Regions from separate parts of the Sphingomonas sp. M6A6_1c genome, predicted to be linked through region 1. Evidence: predicted binding sites of a transcription regulator. Region 1 holds the regulator's gene; each other region holds the start of a gene.
What was found. Region 1 encodes LexA, which represses DNA repair genes until DNA is damaged. Its sites were predicted from a motif close to GTTCCNCNCTTGTTCT; they were not measured.

Region 1 (6,995 bases):
TTGGAAGGCTGCTGTACTACCATTGTACTATACCCGCACGACCTGACGGCCCGCGGGCGTCGATCGAGCCGCGGCTTATCGTCGCGCGGCATACGGGGTCAAGACCCAAGATCGCATCCCGTCGTGGTTCATGGCTTGCTTACCGTTGCCGCGCTAAGTCGCCGGGATGGAGCACGATCCCGAACAGGTCCCCGCATCGGCCGACCAGCGTCCCGCGTCTGCCGTCGGTCATGGCGTCGGGCTCGCTGGCATCGCCGGGCTGTTCGCGTGGCTGGCGGCGGCGCTCGCGATCGGCATGGATGGCCCCTATGCGGCGCTGGTCGCGCTCGTCGCCTGCGCGCTGCCCATGATCGGCTGGTCGCTGCTGGTCGACAAGGTGCATCGTCGCGCCAGCACCGGCATCGACTGGCACGATCCACGTCCGCTGGCGGAGCGCCGCGACGTCAGCCTGACCAAGCTCGCTGGCCTGTATCTCACCTGGGGCGGTATCGCCTTCCTCTACGGCATCGGGCGCTTCTATTGGGACGGCAATTTCGCCTTCGCCATGTGGTGTTTCGGCTGGGTCATGCCGATCGTCGCGATCCTCGCCGTGCCGTATGTGCTCTGGATCGACCGATATCTCGTCGAGCCGCGTGACGGCGCCTGGCACCTCGGCGCGTGGCTGACCGGCCAGCCCGGCGTCGTACCCGAGGCGATCTACGGCCATCTCCGCGCCTGGACGGTCAAGGCGTTCTTCCTCGCCTTCATGCTCGCGGTGCTCCCCGGCAATTGGGCGGGCTTCATCCACATCGACCGGGCGAGCCTCCGCGATCCCGTCGCGCTGGTGCAATGGCTGATCGGGCTGATGTTCGTCATCGACGTCAGCTTCGCCACCGTCGGCTATGTCCTGACGCTGCGCCCGCTCGACGCGCACATCCGCAGCGCCAACCCCTATGCCGCCGCATGGACCGCCGCGCTGATCTGCTATCCGCCGTTCATCCTGATGGAGTCGGGCGGCCCTCTCGACTATCATCCGGGGACGCAGGACTGGACATTCTGGCTCGCCGGCCATCCGACCGTGTCGGCGATATGGGGTGCGATCCTCGCGCTGCTGACCGCGGTTTACGCCTGGGCGACGGTCGCGTTCGGGCCGCGCTTCTCCAACCTGACCCACCGCGGCATCCTGACGCACGGGCCTTACGCGTGGTCGCGCCATCCGGCCTATCTGTCGAAGAACCTGTTCTGGTGGCTGTCGACCCTGCCGATCCTCACCACCGGCAGCCTGATCGACGCGGTGCGCGCCACCGCATTGATGGGCGTGGTCACCGGCATCTATTATTGGCGCGCCCGCACCGAGGAACGCCACCTCGGCCTCGATCCGGTCTACCGCGCCTATAGCGACTGGATGACCCGCCACGGCGCCGTACCGCGCTTCGGCCGCTGGCTGGTCGGGCGCTAGGTCGGATCGATAGCCAGCCTTAGAATTCCTCCCCCGCAAGGGGGAGGTGGCATGCCGGAGGCATGACGGAGGGGAGGACACGCAACAAGAGTGGTCGCTTACCTCCCCCTCCGTCACGGCTTCGCCGCGCCACAGTGCCGGGTCGGTCATGCCCCCGGCATGACCTTGAACGGCCGGGGGCCGTTCAACCCGGCACTCCCTGGCGGGGGAGGACTTGGCATCGTCCACGAGTTGAATGTCGATCGGCCTTAGGTCCAGCAGAGTGACAGCCGGAACTGCGCGCAACCCTGGGCTCCTGCTTTCGCAAGAGCACTGGGACGACTTTCGCAGAGGTCTCGGTCGAGCCCGGGGTGACGGAAAGGGGGTAATGCTTCGGTGCAGCCGATGGATACAGGAGGGCACGTCCGCAAGGCGTTCGCCCCCCGTCCGGCTCAATCGTAGCGGCGCAGGATGCCCGACAATTTGCCCTGTACGCGAACGTGCGACGGCACGTAGCGCTGCGGTTCGTAGGCGCGGTTGGCCGGGTCGAGCCGGACCATCGCGCCCTCGCGACGGAAATATTTGAGCGTCGCCTCGCTGTCGTCGATCAGCGCGACGACGATCTCGCCGTCGCGGGCGACCTCGGTCCGCCGGATCAGCGCGTAATCGCCGTCGAGGATGCCCGCCTCGACCATCGAATCGCCAGATACTTCCAGCGCATAATGTTCGCCCGAGCCGAGCAGGGCGGCGGGCACCGCGAGCATCGAGCTCCCCTCGAACGCCTCGATCGGGACACCGGCGGCGATGCGGCCGTGCAGCGGGATCTCGATGACGTCGTTCGCCGGCGTCGCCGCGGCGCGGACGTTGCCGGTCTTCGCGGGGGCCGGGGCGGGCGCGGGCGTCGCCGGTGCAGGCTTGCGCTCCGAGCGTTCCGGCATGCGCAGCACTTCGAGCGCGCGGGCGCGGTTGGGCAGGCGGCGGATGAAATGCCGTTCCTCGAGCGCGCTGATCAGGCGGTGCACGCCCGATTTGGATTTGAGGTCGAGCGCTTCCTTCATCTCCTCGAACGAAGGCGAGATGCCGGTTTCTTCCAACCGGTCGTTGATGAAGCAAACGAGCTCGTGTTGCTTGCGCGTGAGCATGAGCGGACCTTCCCCGTCGGAACAGACGCGGAACTTCTAGGGAACAGGATGGCGCCCGTCAAGCGATGACGAGGATTTCTGCCGAGTCGCCCGCGCTGGCGGCGGGTGCGTCGATCGGCCGCACGATCAGGCAGTGCGAGCGGGCGAGCGTGAGCAGCATCGAACTGTCCTGAATGGTCGAGGCATAGGCCCGGCCATCGCGCAGCTCGGCGCGCAGATAGTCGGTGCGCGGACCGTTCGCGGGCAGGTCTTCGCCGAGGATCGTCATCGTCGTGCGCGGCAGCGGGTCGGCGGCGCCGGCCAGATGCGCGATCAGCGGTTTGACGAACAGCAAGGCGGTGACGAAGGCCGACACCGGATTGCCGGGCAGGCCGAGCAGGATGGTGTCGGCGAGCCGCCCCGCCATCATCGGCTTGCCGGGACGCAGCGCGATCCGCCAGAAATCGATCGCGCCACCGGCGGCTTCGAGCGCCGGGCGGACGAGATCGTGGTCGCCGACCGAGGCACCGCCGGTGGTGACGAGCAGGTCGGCGTCGACGCCGGCGAAGACGTCGCGCAGCGTGCCGAGATCGTCGGGCAGGATGCCGAGGTCGACGAGATCGATCGGCAGGTCGGCGAGCAGCGCCGCCAGCATCGCGCGGTTCGATTCGGGCAGCGCGTCGGGGGTGTTCCCCTGACCGGGCTCGACGAGTTCGTCGCCTGTGGCGCAGATCGCGACCCGCACGCGGCGATGGACGGCAATCATCGCCACCCCGCCGGTCGCCGCGACCGCGATCCGCGCCGGCGTGAGCCGCTCGCCCTGCGCGATCAGCCGGTCGCCGGTCGTGAAGTCGAGGCCGCGGCGGCGGGTGTTGCGGCCCAGTCTCGGCGGACCTTCGCCGGTCAGCCGGATCGTCGTGCCGTCGGCGGCGACTTCCTCCTGGATCATCACCGTATCGGCGCCCGCGGGCATCGCCGCGCCGGTGAAGATGCGGACCGTCTCGCCCGGACCGACCGGGCCTGCGAAGGGACGGCCGGCGGCGCTTTCGCCGATCAGCCTCCAGGGTCCGGGGAGGTCGGCGAAGCGGATCGCATAGCCGTCCATCGCCGACAGATCGGTCGCCGGCTGCGTCCGGTGGGCGGCGACGTCGGCGGCGGCCCAGCGTCCGTGGGCCTGGCCGAGTGGTACGTCCTCGACGGCGACCGGGGCCGCCGAGGCGAACAGGCGGGCTTGCGCCTCGGCGATCGGCAGCAAGGCCATGGCGTCAGGCGCGCCAGTCGCCGGACTTGCCGCCGGCCTTTTCGAGCAGGCGGATGCCCGAGATCGTCATACCGCGGTCCATCGCTTTCGCCATGTCGTAGATGGTCAGCAGCGCGACCGAGACGGCGGTGAGCGCCTCCATCTCGACGCCGGTCTTGCCGTCCGTCTTGGCAAGCGCGGTGGCGGTGATGCCGGTGTCGTCCAGCTCCAGATCGACCGTGACGCGGGTGAGGGGAAGGGGGTGGCAGAGCGGGATCAGCTCGGCGGTCTTCTTCGCCGCCATGATGCCGGCGACGCGGGCGACGGCGAGCACGTCGCCCTTCTTCGCCGCACCGTCGCGGATCGCGGCGAGCGCATCGGGCGCGACCGCGATACGGCCGGTGGCGACGGCGTGGCGGCTGGTCACCGCCTTGTCGCCGACATCGACCATATGCGCCGCGCCATCGGCGTCGAGGTGGGTCAGGCGGGTCAACCGATCATCGCCCGCGTCGCCGCCTCGACATCGTCGGCGCGCATCAGCGCCTCGCCGATCAGGAAGCAGCGCACGCCATGTTCGGCCATCGCATCGAGGTCGGCAGGCGTTTCCAGCCCGCTCTCGGCGACAAAGGTGCAGCCCTTGGGCGCCTTGTCGACCAGTTCGTAGGTGCGGGCGAAATCGACCGAGAAATCGCGCAGGTCGCGGTTGTTGACGCCGATCAGCCGCGACTTGAGCTTGAGCGCGCGGTCGAGCTCGTGCGCGTCGTGGACCTCGACCAGCACGTCCATGCCGCAGTCGAGCGCCGAGCCCTCGATTTCCGCCATCTGATTGTCGTCGAGCGCGGCGACGATGATGAGGATCGCATCGGCGCCGATCGAGCGGCTCTCGGTCGCCTGCCACGGATCGACCATGAAGTCCTTGCGGATCACCGGCAGCTCGCAGGCGGCGCGCGCGGCGATGAGATACTCGTCCGAACCCTGGAACCATTGTTCGTCGGTGAGCACCGAGAGGCAGGCGGCCCCGCCGGCCTGATAGGCGCGGGCGTGGGCGGGGGGATCGAAATCGGCGCGGATCAACCCCTTGGACGGGCTCGCCTTCTTGATCTCGGCGATCAGCGCATGGCCCGGCTTGGCGTCGAGCGCGGCGCGGAAGCCGCGCGGCTTCGTCACCGCGGCGATGCGCGTGTCGAGGTCGGCGAGGCTGGTCGTCGCCTTGCGCGCGGCGACCTCGGCACGTTTGGTTTCGATGATGCGGGAGAGGATGGTCATCGGTAGGCGATCCAGGCGTCGAGCAGCGCGCCCGCGCGGCCGTCGTCGAGCGCGGCCGCGGCGGCATGCGCGCCGGCGGTGAGATGGGGGCTGTGGTCGGCGACGACCAGTGCGGCGGCGGCGTTGAGCAGCACCGCGTCGCGATAGGCGCCCGCCTCGCCGGCGAGCAGGCGGCGCAGCGCGGCGGCGTTATAGGTAGGGTCGCCGCCGCGGATCGCGGCGAGCGGATGGCGCGGCAGGCCCGCATCCTCCGGCACGATCGTGCGCGGCAGCGTCGCGCTGCCGACGTTGACCGCGATGCTCGGGCCGGCGGTGGAGAGTTCGTCGAGCCCCTCCTCGCCGGAGATCACCGCGGCGCGGGTCGTGCCGAGCTGTTCGAGCGCCTCGGCATAGAGGCCGGCGTAATCGGGGCGGGCGATGCCGATCAGCTGATGCGTGACATGCGCCGGATTGGCGAGCGGCCCCATCAGGTTGAAGATCGTGCGCTTGCCGATGCGGCGGCGGATCGGGGTGATCCGCGCCATCGCCGGATGATGGTTGGCGGCAAAGAGGAAGGCGATGCCGAGATCGGCGAGGCTGCCCTCCGCGGTGGCGCCGGCGACGGTCATGTCGAGGCCGATCGCCTCCAGCGTGTCGGCGGCGCCGGCCTTGGACGACGCGGCACGGTTGCCGTGCTTGGCGACCGGCACGCCGCAGGCCGCGACGACCAGCGCCACCGCGGTCGAGACGTTGAGCGTGTGGTGGCCGTCGCCGCCGGTGCCGCAGACGTCGATCGCGCCGACGGGTGCGGCGATCGGAATCAGCCGGGCGCGCAGCGCGCGGGCGGCCTCGGCGATCTCGATGCTGGTCTCGCCGCGGTCGGACAGCGCGATGAGGAAGGCGGCGATCGCCTCTTCCGACACGCGCGCGTCGAGGATGTCGGCGAAGGCCTGCGCCGCGCTCTCGCGCGACAGCGGCGTCGCGGGATCGGGCAGGAGTGCGCGGACGCTCACGCCGCCGCCTTCACCGCGATGCCGGCGATGCGCAGGAAATTGGCGAGCATCGCATGGCCGTGTTCGGTGGCGATGCTTTCGGGATGGAATTGGACGCCGTGGATCGGCAGCGTCGCGTGGCGGAAGCCCATGACGTTGCCGTCGTCGGCGCGCGCATTGACGACCAGCGGCGCGGGCACGTCGTTGACGATCAGGCTGTGATAACGCGTCGCGGTGAATGGCGAGGGCAGGCCCTCGAACAGCCCGGTGCCGTCGTGCGCCACCGGCGAGGTCTTGCCGTGCATCAGGCCACCGCGTTGAACGCGGCCGCCGAAATGCTGACCGATCGCCTGATGGCCGAGGCAGACGCCGAGCAACGGCCGTCCCGCATCCGCGGCGGCGGCGACGAGATCGAGGCTCACCCCCGCCTCGGTCGGCGTGCACGGGCCGGGCGAGATCAGGAACGCCTCGGCACCCGACGACAGCGCCTGTCCCGCCGAGATGGCATCGTTGCGCACCACCTCGACCTCGCTGCCCAGCTCCATGAGATAGTGGACGAGGTTCCAGGTGAAGCTGTCGTAATTGTCGACGACCAAGATCATCGCGCCGCCATAAACGATGCCCGCGCCGGTGCAACGCCTGTTGCGTCCCGGCAATCCTGTAGCAATCTGCCGCCGCTTATAACCGCTCCGTGTCGCGCGCCGGGAGAAACTGCGTCGCCTGCACGTTGAAGCCGCAAAGGAGACGCATGCCATGTTCCGCCCGTTTATGATTGCCGCTTTGATCGCGTTGCCCGCGGTCGCCGGTGCGCAGAGCGCGCCGGTGGCGGATACGGCAGGGTCGGGCACCCCGCCGCAGCGCGTCCGCGCGGTCACGCTCGGCGTCGGGCAGAAATGCCCGCAGAGCAGCGATACCGAGATCGTCATCTGCTCGACGCTCGAACAGCCCTATCGCATTCCCAAGCAGTTCCGCGACAGCGG
Region 2 (6,995 bases), 460 kb from region 1:
CGGGGCAACTCGTCGGGCTGAGCCTCGATACCGACCATGATTATCGCGCGGCGCGCTACGCGACCCCGACCTTCCTGCTGACCGGCAACGAGGCGCAGGGGATGCCGGCGGACTATGCCGCGGCGTGCGACCTGCTGGTCAAGATCCCGATGCTGGGCAAGGCGGACAGTCTCAACGCCGCGGTGGCGACGGCGGTGATGGCCTATGAGGTGTTGGCGCAGCACGGCTAGGGGCGGCATCGAAGTCAGTCCTCCCCCGCCAGGGGGAGGTGGCATGCCGAAGGCATGACGGAGGGGGAGGACACGCAACCGAAGTGATCGCTTTCCTCCCCCTCCGTCACGGCTTCGCCGCGCCACCTCCCCCTGGCGGGGGAGGACTTTTTATCTGGATGCCTGTCCTCGCTACTGGTCCTGCCGCCGCCTCGCGCATGATGCAACATGGACAAGTTGGACACCTTAATCGAAACGATCGAGCCCTATCGTTTCGATTTCTGAACCGATGAGAAAGAGCCAGACGGGTAGCACGAACGCTGCCTGTAGGACAGCGGTGCCGGTTTCGGCCGCAGCGTCAACGCCTTGCCGACCGGCCTAGCCACCGACCATGCCGCTGACCCGGATGACGCCGCCGCGGTCGATAATGCGGCCGGAGACCATGCCGCTGATCCGTGCGCGGGCGCCCGCCTCGACATAGACGTCACCGGCGACCATGCCGCTGATCCTGACGTCGCAGCCAGAGCGGACGATCACGTCGCCGGCGACCATACCCGACACGCGCCCGTCGCGATCCATGATGACGTCGCCATCGTACATGCCCTTCATCGCCCGCTCCTCTATTCCGCCGCGTCCGGCAGGCGCAGCGCTTCCTCGCCGTAGCGCGCCAGGGCCTCGACGGGTTCCGCGACGCCGATCTCGCGCGCGCCGGGTTCGATGTTGAGGTCGCGGAACTTGCGCGCCGATACCAGGGCGCGGCTTTCGAAGCTCGAAACGAAATTGTTGTAATTGTTGACCGCGGTGGTCAGGCCGCCGCCGACCTTGCGGAGGTCCTCGCCGGCCTTGGCGAGCCGGTCGTAGAGTTCCTTGCCGAGCGCGCCGATCGCGCGGGCTTCGGTCGCCAGTTTCTCCTGCCGCCAGACCGCCGCCACGGTGCGCGCGATCGCGATCAGGTTGGTCGGCGTGGCGAGCAGGACCTTCTTGTCGAAGGCATAATCCCACAGGCCGGCATCGTGCTCCAGCGCGGCGGAGAGGAAATGCTCACCGGGTACGAACATCACGACATATTCCGGCGTGTCGTCGAACTGCGACCAATAAGCCTTGGCGGAGAGGCCGTTGATATGCGCGCGCATCGAGGCGGCGTGGGCGGTGAGGCCGATATGGCGCTCGCTCTCGTCGACCGCGCCGAACGCGTCCTGATAGGCGTTGAGCGACACCTTGGCGTCGATGATCAGCGACTTGCCGCCGGGAACGCGGACGATCGCGTCGGGGCGCAGGCGACCGCCCTCGCCGTCGGCGACGCTGACCTCCATCGCGAAGTCGGTATGCTCGGCGAGGCCGCAGGTTTCGAGCACGTTGCGAAGCTGCTGCTCGCCCCAGCGGCCGCGCGCCTTGGGCGCGTTGCGCAGCGCGTTGACCAATTTGGCCGCCTCGCCGGAGACGCGCTCCTGGCCGAGCCGCATCTGCTCGATCTGGCCCTTGAGATCGCCGAAGGCGTCACGGCGCTCGGCCTCGACCTTGGCGACGCCCTCCTCGTAGCGGAGCAAGCGGTCGTTGACCGGCTGGAGCAGTGACTTGAGATTGGTGCCGGCGAGTTCCTCCGACTGGCGGAAGCGCGCCTCGGCACGATCAAGGAACGCTTTTTGCGCGTCGGTCAGCGCCTTGTTGGCGAGGTCGTTGAACTGCGCCGCCATCTGCTCCTTGGCGTCGCGCATGTCGATCAGGCGCGCCTCGAACGCCTCGACCTGCGCGCCGGTGGTGGCGAGCGTGGTGCGGGCGGCGTCGCGATCGGCGCGGATTGCGGAGAGTTCGTCGCGCAGCGCATCGAGCGTGGCGGCGCGGTCCTCCGCCTGCGCACGGAGCGCGGCGAGGTCGCGCATCGCCTCGTTGCGTTCGCGCTCGACCGCGTCGCGGGCGCGGGCGGCGATCTCGGCGTCGGCGGCCTTGCTCTGCGCGACGGCGAGATCGGCGGTGAGGCTGCCGGCCCTGCGGCTGGCGAGCAGCCAGCCGACGAGCAGCCCCGCCGCGAGGGCAAGGATGGCGATGATGACGATCGTCAGGTCCACGGTCATTCCCTTTGGCGGCCGGCGGACGTCATTGCGAACATCGCCGGCGGTCTTTTCGTGACGGGGAACATAGATCGAACGTCGGAGGGAGGACAGTCCCTAATTGCGGGATATGGGCGCTCGACGCTGCCCGCCTCAGTCTCCCCCTGTCACGGGCGGGGCCGTCACACAGGACCGTTCATGTAAGCACTTCGCGTTCCAAGCACTGTGCAGTGTCGCGGAGGTTTCGAACGGGTCCGGGGTGACGGATGTGGAGGAAGCGGAGCGAGCCGCCCCGCGCCTGTGCGTCAGCGGCGCATCTTCGTCAGTTTCTTCATGACCATGTCGCGCTTGAGGCGGCTGATATGGTCGATGAAGAGGATGCCGTTGAGATGATCGATCTCGTGCTGCATGCAGGTCGAGAGCAGGCCGGTCAGCTCTTCCTCATGGGCTTCGCCCTGTTCGTCGAGCCAGCGGACGCGGCAGCTCGCCGGGCGGGCGACGTCGGCATATTGTTCGGGGATCGACAGGCAGCCTTCGTTGTAGCTGCTCGTCTCTTCGCTGACCGACAGGATCTCGGGGTTGATATAGGCGTGCGGCGCCCTGATCGGCTTGTCTTCCTCGTCCTTCTCGTCCTGCAGGTCGATGACGAGGATGCGGCTGTCGACGCCGACCTGGATCGCGGCGAGGCCGATGCCGTTGGCGTCGTACATCGTGTCGATCATGTCCTGCACGAAGGCGCGCGTTTCGTCGGTGACCTGCTCGACGGGCTTGGAGATCAGGCGCAGGCGCGGATCGGGGACTTCGACGATGGGGAGGACTGCCATGCCCGGTCAGCTAGGTGGCGAGGAGTTTGGCGTCAAGTTCGAGCATAGTCCTCCCCGGCACGGGGAGGGGGACCATGCGTTGGCATGGTGGAGGGGGCTCTCCCCGGACGGGGGCGCGTGTGGAAGCCCCCCTCCACCACGCATCTGCGATGCGCGGTCCCCCTCCCCGTGCCGGGGAGGAATTTACACCGGACGCCGCGCGCGCAGCGCCTGCGCGAGCGTGCCTTCGTCGAGATAATCCAGTTCGCCGCCGACCGGCAGGCCGTGGGCGAGCTGGGTCACGCGCACCGGGAAGCGTTCGATGCGGTCGGCGAGGTAATGCGCCGTGGTCTGGCCCTCCAGCGTCGCGTTCATCGCGAGGACGACCTCGTCGATGCCGCCCGCCTCGATCCGGGTGACCAGGGTCTCGATCGCGAGATCCTCGGGGCGGATGCCTTCGAGCGCGGACAGTCGGCCGCCGAGGACGTGGAAGCGGCCGGGGAACAGCCGCGAGCGTTCGAGCGCCCACAGGTCCGCCACTTCCTCCACCACGCAGAGCGATCGTTGGTCGCGGCGCGGGTCGGCGCAGATCGCGCAGGGGTTGGCGGTGTCGACGTTGCCGCAGGTCGCGCAGGTCTCGAGCCGTTCGTCGACCGCCTCCAGCGCGGCGCGCAAGGGGCCGAGCGCCGCCTCGCGCTTCTTGAGCAGATGGAGCACGGCGCGGCGTGCCGACCGTGGCCCAAGGCCGGGGAGGCGCGCGAGCGCCTGGGTCAGGGCTTCGATTTCGGGAGAGGCCATGACGGAACAGATAGGGGGTTGCGCCGTCGCCCGCCAGCGCGTTGAAGGCAGCCCATGCGGATCATCTTCATGGGAACTCCCGACTTCGCCGTACCGACGCTGGAGGCGCTGGTTTCGGCCGGACATGACGTCGTCGCGGCCTACAGCCAGCCGCCGCGGCCCGGCGGGCGGCGCGGGCGCGAGACGGTCGCCTCTCCGGTGCAGCAGCGCGCCGAGGCGCTGGGGATCGCGGTGCGGCATCCGGTCAGCCTGAAGGGCGCGGAGGAGCAGGCGGCGTTCGCGGCGCTGGACGCGGATGTCGCGGTGGTGGCGGCGTATGGGTTGATCCTGCCCAGGGCGGTGCTGGCCGCGCCGCGGTTCGGCTGCCTCAACGTCCATGGTTCGTTGCTGCCGCGCTGGCGCGGGGCGGCGCCGGTGCAACGCGCGATCCTCGCCGGCGATGCCGAGACGGGGGTCGGGATCATGCAGATGGAGGCGGGGCTCGATACCGGACCGGTGCGGCTGGAGGGGCGCGTGGCGGTCGATCGCAAGACCGCGGGCGAGCTGACCGAAGAGCTGGCGGCGTTGGGCGCGGGGTTGATGGTCGCGGTGCTCGGCGATCTCGATGCGCATCCGCCGGTGGCGCAGCCCGAGGCGGGCGTCACCTATGCCAGCAAGATCGACAAGGCGGAGGCGCGGATCGATTTCACGCGCAGCGCCGTGGAGGTCGAGCGGCTGGTGCGGGCGATGAACCCCGCGCCGGGGGCGTGGCTGGAGATCGCGGGCGAGCGGGTCAAGGTGCTCGGCGCCGACGTGCTGCCGTTCAGCTTCCCCGGCGGCGAGGGGACGACAGTGGACGATGCGCTGACGATCGCCTGCGGCGACGGCGCGATCCGGCCGATGCTCGTCCAGCGCGCCGGGCGCGGGGTGACGAGTACGGCGGAGTTGCTGCGCGGTTTTCCGGTGCGATCGGGCACGCAGCTTTGACGCGGTTCGCGCTGACGGTGGAATATGACGGCCGGCCGTTCATGGGCTGGCAGCGGCAGAAGCACGGGCCGAGCGTGCAAGCGGCGCTGGAGGAGGCGGTGTTCGCGGTGACCGGCGAGCGGACCGCGGTCCATGCCGCTGGGCGGACCGATGCCGGGGTGCATGGGCTTGGGATGCGCGCGCATGTCGATATCGCCAAGGATATCGCGCCGTTCCGGTTGATGGAGGCGCTGAACGCGCGGGTGCGGCCGGCGCCGGTCGCGGTGCTCGACTGCGTCGTGATGGCGGACGATTGGCATGCGCGGTTTTCGTGTCTCGGGCGGGCGTATGAGTATCGCATCGTCAACCGGCGGGCGCCGTTGACCTGGGAGGCGGGGCTGGCGTGGCAGGTGCCGCAGGTGCTCGATGCCGACGCCATGGCGGCGGCGGCGGCGGTGCTGGTCGGGCGGCACGACTTCACTACGTTCCGCTCGGCGCATTGCCAGGCGGACAGCCCGGTGCGGACGCTCGATCTGCTGTCGGTGACGCAGGCGGGGGAACGGATCTCGGTGCGGGCGGCGGCGCGGTCGTTCCTCCACCATCAGGTGCGCTCGATGGTCGGGTGTCTGGCGCTGGTCGGGATGGGGCGCTGGTCGGTGGAGGACGTGCGGGAGGCCCTTGAGGCACGGGACCGGGCGCGGCTGGGGCTCAATGCGCCGCCCGACGGGCTGTTCTTCGTATCGGCGGTGTATTGAGTTCACGCGAAGGCGCGAAGGCGCGAAGGCGCGAAGGTGTTGCGATCGGGGAAGCCGCGGGACATTCCCGCATGCGATTGCTCGTCTTCCGGTCGATCCGCTCGCCCTTGGCGGGACCTCTTCGCGCCTTCGCGCCTTCGCGTGAACCAATTACCGGATGAAGCGCGCCGCCAGTTCGACGTGGGTGGACCAGCGGAACTGGCCGACCGGCTGGACCCAGTCGATCCGCCAGCCGCCTTCGATCAGCAATTTCGCGTCGCGGGCGAAGCTCGACGGGTTGCAGGAGACGTAGCCGATCACCTTCGCCTGACAGGCGGCGAGCGCCTCGACCTGATCGCGCGCGCCGGCGCGGGGCGGATCGATGACGATCGCGTCGAAGCGGTCGAGCTCGGCCACCGTCAGCGGGCGGCGGTAGAGATCGCGGTGTTCGGTGAAGACCGGGAGCTGCCCCCTGCCCGCCGCGGATTTCAGCGAGAAGAGCGCGTCGCGCGCGCCCTCCGCGGCGTAGACGCGTGTCGGCAGCGCGAGGGTGAAGGTGCCGAGACCGGCGAACAGGTCGGCGATCGTCGCGGCGCCCTTGGTGGCCTCGCGCATCGCGGCGACGAGCGCGTCCTCGCCCTCCTGCGTGGCTTGCAGGAACGCGGCGGGCGGCAGCGGCACCGGATGGCCGCCGAGCGTGATCGTCACCGGCTGCGGCTCCCAGCGGGTCTCGGCGCCGATACCGCTGTCGAGCGTGAAGCGCGCGATGGCGTGGCGCTCGCAGAAGCTGGTGATCGCCTCGGCGGCAGCGAGGCCGTCGGCGGTGAGGTTGGTGACCATCACGTCCGGCCCCTGATCCGACAGCGTCAGGTGGACGTCGCCGCGGCGCTTGAAGCCGAGCTTCTGGAGCAAGGCGCGCAACGGGGCGACGACCGCGAACAGCTCCGGCGCGAGGATATGGCATTCGCGCATGTCGACGATCGCATGGCTCTTTTCGGCGGTGAAGCCGAGCGTGACGCGGCCGCCCTTCCCCTCAGCGTGCAGCGTCGCGCGACGGCGGGTGTTGGGCGGCGAGACGAGCGGCGGGCGCAGCGCGGCAGTCAGCTCCTGCCCGTCGAGCGCGCTGGCGACGCGGTCGGTGACGAAGGCGGCATAAGCGTCGTCGTCGAGATGCTGGAGCTGGCAGCCGCCGCATTCGGGGAAATGGCGGCACGGCGGCGCCTGGTGATGCGGGCCGTGGGTCAGTGTGCCGTCGGCGCCGAGCAGGTCGCCGGGCGCGGCGAAGGCGGCGTGGCGGCCGTCGGCGGTGACGCCGTCGCCGCGCGCCGCGACGCGTAAAATGGTGTCGGTGGAGGTCATGCGCCGGCTCTGGCCGGGGTGAGCGCATTTGCCAAGTCGTCGGCGATGAAGCTTTTCCCCGCCAGCGTCGCCGCCCGAGCGTGGAGCCAGACGCCGGCA
Region 3 (6,995 bases), on a different contig from region 1:
ACGGCAGCGGGTGTTCGTCGATCATGTAGATCGGCTTGAGGCCGAGCTGCCCCATCCGCCAGTCGGCGATATAGCGGATGTACTTCTTGATCTCCTTGGGTGTCATGCCGTTGACCGGGCCCATCTCGAACGCGAGGTCGATGAAATTGTCCTCGAGCCGGATCGTCGTCTGGCAGACGTCGGCGATGTCGTCCTTCACCGCCTTGGTCAGGCACTGGCGCTCGTGGCAGAAGGTGTGGAACATCTTGATGATGCCCTCGCAATGCAGGCTCTCGTCGCGGATCGACCAGGTGACGATCTGGCCCATGCCCTTCATCTTGTTGAAGCGCGGGAAGTTCATCAGCATCGCGAAGCTGGCGAAGAGCTGCACGCCCTCGGTGAAGCCGCCGAACATGGCGAGCGTGCGCGCGATGTCCTCGTCGCTGTCGACGCCGAAGTTCTGCATGTAGTCATGCTTCTCCTTCATCTCGGCATATTCGAGGAAGGCGCCATATTCGCTCTCGGGCATGCCGATCGTGTCGAGCAGATGGCTGTAGGCGGCGATGTGCACCGTCTCCATGTTGCTGAACGAGGTCAGCATCATCTTGATCTCGGTCGGCTTGAACACGCGGCCGTATTTCTCGTGGTAGCAATCCTGCACCTCGACGTCGGCCTGGGTGAAGAAGCGGAAGATCTGGGTCAGCAAATTGCGCTCGTGATCGGTCAGCTTCTGCGCCCAGTCGCGGCAATCCTCGCCGAGCGGGACCTCCTCGGGGAGCCAGTGCAGCTGCTGCTGGCGCTTCCAGAATTCGAACGCCCAGGGGTATTCGAACGGCTTGTACTGCTTCGATGCGTGAAGGAGGGACATGGGGGCTACTCCGTGGGATCTGTAGAAATAGGGTGTGTTGCGAAAGAGGTTAGGGCTGGCCGCTCCATTGCCACATCGCATGCGCCGAAAAGGCGAGGACGATGGCGAGGCTGACGGCCATGATGCCGGCCATGCGGTAGACGTAGACGCGCGCCGGCCCCTGCGGGCGGCGCAGCTCGAACAGCATCCACGCGCCGCCGAGGCCGAACACCGCGGCGACCGCGAACATGATGAGGCTCTGCAGCGGCATCAGCGCGGGTATCCGGGGTTTGCGCGCGATGCATCCAATTCGGGATCGGCTCGTTGGACCGCCGAACCCCTTGCAGGAGCATTGTCATGCACGATCACAGCAACATCAAAGAGCATATGAAGGTCATCGGCGCCGACGGCGTCCATGTCGGCACCGTCGACCACGTCCAGGGCGAGCGCATCAAGCTCACCAAGAACGATTCGCCGAGCACCCAGGACGGGCAGGGCGGCAAGCACCATTACCTGCCGGCCGGCCTCGTCGCCGAGATCGAGGGCGATACGGTGCGGCTGAGCGCGACCGCCGCCAATGCGGTGGACATGTTCGAAGAGGCGGAGTGATCCGCACTTTCCCTCTCCCAGCGGGAGAGGGAGGGAGCCGCCGCTAGGCGGCGGAAGGGTGAGGGCGGTGCCGGTCATGCGGTGCCGCCCTTTTCTTGTGCGTGGTCACCCTCATCCTTCCCAAACGGCTTTGCCGTGCGGGGCGCCGTGCACCCAACGCTCTTCTCCCGGAGGAAAAGGGAGATTTGAGTCAGAACGCCGTCGAGGTTCGTCATCACATCAGGGTTGGCGAAGCGGATCACGGAAAAGCCTTGGCGTTGGATGAAGCGGGTACGGATGGCGTCGGCTTCCGGCGTGTCGGCGTGGGTGTCGCCGTCGACCTCGATGACGAGACGTTCGGAGAAGCACAGGATGTCGGCACGGTAAGGTCCGATGGGTGTCTGATGGCGCCATTTCAGCGCCGGAAAGGCCTCGCGCAATCCATACAACAGACGACGCTCGGGTTCCGATGCGGCACGGCGGAGTTGCCGGGCATGCTGGACCGTACCGGAAGGTTGGTTTTTGTAGAGACGCATCTCACCCTCACCCTTCCGCCGCTGCGCGGCTCCCTCCCTCTCCCGATGGGAGAGGGAATGGTGGCCGCCTCACCCCTCTCCCTCCGGGAGAGGGAGGGGCCCGCCCGAAGCAGTCGGGTGGGAAGGTGAGGGCGACCTATGCGTTTACTGACACGCCAGACATTCGTCATAATCCGTCGTCTCGCCGATCTCGAACTTGGGTGCGGCGATCGTATTGTCCGCCTCGACCCCGCCCGACCCTGCGAAACCCGCGCGCTGTACCGACTTGGAGCGCAGGTAATAGAGCGACTTGATGCCCAATTCCCAGGCGCGGAAGTGGAGCATCAGCAGGTCCCACTTTTCGACGTCGGCGGGGATGAACAGGTTCAGCGACTGCGCCTGGTCGATATAGGGCGTGCGGTCGCCGGCGAGTTCGAGCAGCCAGCGCTGGTCGATCTCGAAGCTGGTCTTGTAGCAATCCTTCTCCTCGGTCGACAGGAAGTCGAGGTGCTGGACCGACCCGCCGTGTTCGAGGATCGAACTCCACACCGCCTCGCTGTTCTTCGATTTCTCGATGAGCAGCTTTTCGAGATAGGGGTTCTTGACCGAGAAGCTGCCCGACAGCGTCTTGTGCGTGTAGATGTTCGCCGGGATCGGCTCGATGCACGCGCTGGTGCCGCCGCAGATGATGCTGATCGACGCGGTCGGCGCGATCGCCATCTTGCAGCTGAACCGCTCCATCGCGCCGGTGTCGGCGGCGTCGGGGCAGGGGCCGCGCTCGATCGCGAGCTGCATCGAGGCTTCGTCGGCCTGACCCTTGATGTGCTTGAACATCCTCAGGTTCCACGACTTCGCCATCGCCCCCTCGAACGGCAGGCCGCGCGCCTGGAGGAAGGAGTGGAAGCCCATCACGCCGAGCCCGACCGAACGTTCGCGGCCCGCGCTATAGGCGGCGCGCTCCATGCCCGGCTCGTGGCGCTCGATATAGTCCTGCAGGACGTTGTCGAGGAAGCGCATCACGTCCTCGATGAAGCCTTTCTCGTCCTTCCACTGGTCCCACGTCTCGAGGTTGAGGCTCGACAGGCAGCAGACCGCGGTACGGTCGTTGCCGAGATGGTCGACGCCGGTCGGCAGCGTGATCTCGCTGCACAGGTTCGAGGTCGACACCTTGAGGCCCAGCTCGCGGTGATGCTTGGGCATGTTCGAATTCACGTGGTCGGCGAAGACGATATAGGGCTCGCCGGTCTGCAGACGGGTCTCGACCAGCTTCTGGAACAGCGAGCGCGCGTCGACCGTCTGGCGGATCGTCTGATCCTTGGGGCTGCGCAGGTGCCATTCCTCGCCGTTGCGCACCGCCTCCATGAACGCGTCGGTGATGAGCACGCCGTGGTGGAGGTTGAGCGCCTTGCGGTTGAAGTCGCCGCTCGGCTTGCGGATCTCGAGGAACTCCTCGATCTCCGGGTGGCTGATGTCGAGATAGCAGGCGGCCGAACCGCGGCGCAGCGAACCCTGCGAGATCGCGAGCGTCAGGCTGTCCATCACGCGGACGAAGGGGATGATGCCGCTGGTCTTGCCGTTGAGGCCGACCGGCTCGCCGATGCCGCGCACGTTGCCCCAATAGGTGCCGATGCCGCCGCCGCGGCTGGCGAGCCAGACGTTCTCGTTCCAGGTGTCGACGATGCCGTTGAGGCTGTCGGGGACCGAGTTGAGATAGCAAGAGATCGGCAGGCCGCGCCCGGTGCCGCCGTTGGACAGCACCGGCGTCGCCGGCATGAACCACAGACGCGAGATATAATCGTACAGGCGCTGCGCATGCGCGGCATCGTCGGCATAGGCCGAGGCGACGCGGACGAAGAGGTCCTGATAGCTTTCGCCCGGCAGCAGATAGCGGTCGTTGAGCGTCTCCTTGCCGAAGTCGGTGAGGAGCGCGTCGCGGCTATGGTCGACCTCGACCGGATAGGGGCGCGCGCGGACCGCCTTGCTGCCGGTGCCGACCGCCTCGGTCGCGGGGGAGGCGGTGGTGGTGCCGGTTTCGCCCATCGTCGCTTCGATCGTGTCGCTGGTCATTGCTTCACCCTGCGTGTCCCTGAAATCCATCGAAACCGATCCTTCGTTCTCTAAGTGTTCGAATCGGCGGCGCATTTTCTTGTACCACCAAGGCGGCCCGAGGAAGAGAACAAAATGAGCACATCGCGATGCCGCGGCTTGCCCGGTGTCGATGCCCGATATGGGGATCGACGGTGTTCTCTACCAGCAATTGGGTCCGCCCCCGAACTCAACCCCCACAAGTTGTGGCAAACCGGCGCGGCAGGCAAGGGGGTAATGCGGCGGAGCGAGGCCGGTTCCACCCCGCCGCTGCGCCCCGGCGGCGGGCGATGCCGCACGACGCGCGGACTTCCGCGGGTTACGGAAAGCGCAAGGGAACGATGCGGGAACGAAAATTTTTAGTCGGCCGATTCCGGACATGAATCGCGGGAGTCGTGGGTGTGACGGACCTATGTCGCGCGGCGGGCGATGCGGCCGGGCTGGGGTTGCTGGAGACGATCGAGGTTGAAGCTTTCGGCGAAATGCAGCCCCGCCTTGCCATCCTGCGCCCAGGCGACGCGCGCGGCGAACATCTGGTTCTCGACCAGTTCGATCAGCACGTCGAGCCCGACCGCCTCGTCGTCGATCGCGACGCCGTCGATCATCGCGCCGCTCGCCGAGATGTTGCGGATGCGCACGTCGCCCTGCGTGCGGCCGACCGCGAGCCGCGCCGAGCGCAGCATCTTGGTGCGCGGCGCGCGGCTGACCTTGTGGCCGACCGGCGCGGCCTGCACCGCGCCGCCGAGCTGCGTCACCACATCCGCATCGGCGATGCCGGCGCCGTAGACGAAGCCCTGGATATGGCTGCAACCCAGCGCGCGGACGAGTTCGATCTCGTCCTGGATCTCGACGCCCTCCGCGGTCGTCTCCATGTCGAGCGTGTCGGCGAGCGTGACGATGGCGCGGATGATCGCCGCGTTGCGGTTGCCCGGCTGCGCGGCGCCGCGGACGAAGCTCTGGTCGATCTTGATCTTGTCGAACGGCGCGGTGCGCAGATAGCCGAGGCTGGAATAGCCGGTGCCGAAATCGTCGAGCGCGAGGCGGACGCCGAGTGCCTTCAGCGACCGGAACATCGCATCGGTGGCGCCGGATTCGTCGAGGAACACGCCCTCGGTGATCTCCAGCTCGAGCCGCGAGGCGGGCAGGCCGCTGCGCGCCAGCGCCGAGGTGACGATCGCCGGGAAGGCGGGGTTGGCGAACTGGATCGGCGAGACGTTGACCGCGACCCGCACCGCGCGCGGCCAGCGCGCCGCGGCGTCGCAGGCGGTGCGCAGCACCCATTCGCCCAGCGCCTCGATCAGCCCGCATTCCTCCGCCACCGGAATGAAATCGGCGGGCGAGATGCGGCCGCGCACCGGATGCTGCCAGCGCAGCAGCGCCTCGTAGCCGGTGATCGCCTCGGTCGCGGTCGAGACCACGGGCTGATAATGAAGGTGGAAGCCGCCCTCCGCCAGCGCGGTGCGCATGTCGTCCTCCAGCGCCTTGCGGCTCTTCGCCCCCGACAGCATCTCCTCGGAGAAGAAGCGGTGGACGCCGCGGCCGTCGGCCTTGGCGGCATAAAGCGCGAGATCGGCGTTGCGGACCAGCTCCTCGGCATTGTCGCCGTGCTGGGGGGCGATGGCGATGCCGATCGAACAGCCGATCGTCACCGTCGCGCCGGCGATGAAATAGGGCTGCGACAGCGAGGCGATCAGCTCCCTGGCGAGCGTCGTCAGCGTGTCGCGATGGTCGATCGCGGGCAGCAGCACCTTGAATTCGTCGCCGCCCAGCCGGCCGACCAGCCCGACCGCACCGACGCCGCGTTCGAGCCGCTGCGCCACCTGCTTGAGCAACGCGTCGCCGGCCTGGTGGCCGAGCGTGTCGTTGACCGCCTTGAACCGGTCGAGGTCCATCAGGAACAGCGAGGCGGGGCGCAGCACGCCGCCCTGCGGTTGCAGCGTCTTGTCGAGGCTCTGGCGCATGCGCTGGCGGTTGGCGAGGCCGGTGAGGCCGTCGAACAGCGCGAGGCGGGTGATCTCGGCATCCGACTTGCGCTTCTCGGTGAGGTCGCTGCCCGAGCCGATGAAGCCCTGGAAGCGGCCGAGATCGTCGATCACCGGCCGGCCCGAGATCGACCACCAGCGATCGGGCTCGGCGCCGTCGGCGCTGCCGGTGGCGCAGACGGTGTAATCGGCGAACGAGGTGCGCGACGAGATGTGGAAGGCGAGCGTGCGCTCGGTGCCCGGCGAGGCGCTGTCCATCCGGAACACGTCGGTGAGCAGGCAGCCGATGGGATCGCGATAATGCGGGGCGAGCGCCGCGGCGACCTTGGCGGACAGATAGGTGATACGGCCCTGGCGGTCGGCTTCCCAGAACCAGCCGGTGCCATGGCCTTCGAATTCGGCGATCATCTTGACCGCGAGGCTGCCCTCGCGCGCGGCGGAGACGCGGCGCTGCACCGCGAGGCCGTCGAGCCGGGCGAGCCGCGCGGTGGCGACCGCGAGGCAGAAGAGGAAGGCGAGCGCGACCAGCGCCGGCAGCACGCTGTCGGACAGCAGCGCCAGCATCAGCACCAGCCCGGCACCGAAGCCGAGCGTCGCGGCGCGGACCGGGTGGAGGGCGATGCTGGTCATGCCGATCGCGCCGGCGAGGCCGACGAAGCAGCCGAGCTGGACCGGGCTGATCGGCAGCCGCGTCGACGCCCAGAGCAGCCAGAGCAAGGCGGCGGCGGTGACGGTGGCGCTCGCGACGAGGCAGCGGGTGCGGACGTGCGGCGGCCAGCCGCGCGGTCGCGACGCGGCGAGCACCGCATAGACGGCGAGCGAGGGCAGCAGCAGCGCCGCGATCGCGACGACGATGCCGACCGGCGCGCCGTTGCTCGCGACATCGCCGAGTGCGGCCCCCAGCAGCACCGCGCTGGCGATTCCCTGCGCGGCGAGCGCGAACGGCCAGATCGTGCGGACATGCGCGAGATGGCCGGCGTGCATCTGTGCTTCGTGATC

Region 2: ACLBWH_RS00505 (DNA recombination protein RmuC) is a predicted target of LexA. The motif match lies at 2,340-2,355, and genes of this name have one in related genera.
Region 3: ACLBWH_RS10960 (ribonucleoside-diphosphate reductase subunit alpha) is a predicted target of LexA. The motif match lies at 4,103-4,118, and genes of this name have one in related genera.

The regions. Positions count from the first base shown of each region.
Region 1 covers NZ_JBKEZO010000001.1:567,821-574,815, reverse strand. The annotation lists tRNA gene ACLBWH_RS02590 (tRNA-Gly) at 1-37, opposite strand, end outside; gene ACLBWH_RS02585 (methyltransferase family protein) at 167-1,438, shown strand; gene lexA (transcriptional repressor LexA) at 1,870-2,559, opposite strand; gene ACLBWH_RS02575 (molybdopterin molybdotransferase MoeA) at 2,618-3,799, opposite strand; gene moaC (cyclic pyranopterin monophosphate synthase MoaC) at 3,804-4,271, opposite strand; gene trpC (indole-3-glycerol phosphate synthase TrpC) at 4,268-5,044, opposite strand; gene trpD (anthranilate phosphoribosyltransferase) at 5,041-6,036, opposite strand; gene ACLBWH_RS02555 (anthranilate synthase component II) at 6,033-6,617, opposite strand; gene ACLBWH_RS02550 (hypothetical protein) at 6,769-6,995, shown strand, end outside.
Region 2 covers NZ_JBKEZO010000001.1:107,664-114,658, forward strand. The annotation lists gene ACLBWH_RS00495 (TrmH family RNA methyltransferase) at 1-230, shown strand, start outside; gene ACLBWH_RS00500 (hypothetical protein) at 588-818, opposite strand; gene ACLBWH_RS00505 (DNA recombination protein RmuC) at 830-2,281, opposite strand; gene def (peptide deformylase) at 2,563-3,081, opposite strand; gene recR (recombination mediator RecR) at 3,265-3,858, opposite strand; gene fmt (methionyl-tRNA formyltransferase) at 3,913-4,824, shown strand; gene truA (tRNA pseudouridine(38-40) synthase TruA) at 4,821-5,558, shown strand; gene ACLBWH_RS00530 (class I SAM-dependent RNA methyltransferase) at 5,709-6,896, opposite strand; gene ACLBWH_RS00535 (NAD(P)H-hydrate dehydratase) at 6,893-6,995, opposite strand, start outside.
Region 3 covers NZ_JBKEZO010000004.1:469,889-476,883, reverse strand. The annotation lists gene ACLBWH_RS10980 (ribonucleotide-diphosphate reductase subunit beta) at 1-847, opposite strand, end outside; gene ACLBWH_RS10975 (hypothetical protein) at 897-1,097, opposite strand; gene ACLBWH_RS10970 (DUF2171 domain-containing protein) at 1,184-1,435, shown strand; gene ACLBWH_RS10965 (endonuclease domain-containing protein) at 1,510-1,950, opposite strand; gene ACLBWH_RS10960 (ribonucleoside-diphosphate reductase subunit alpha) at 2,095-4,026, opposite strand; gene ACLBWH_RS10955 (EAL domain-containing protein) at 4,425-6,995, opposite strand, start outside.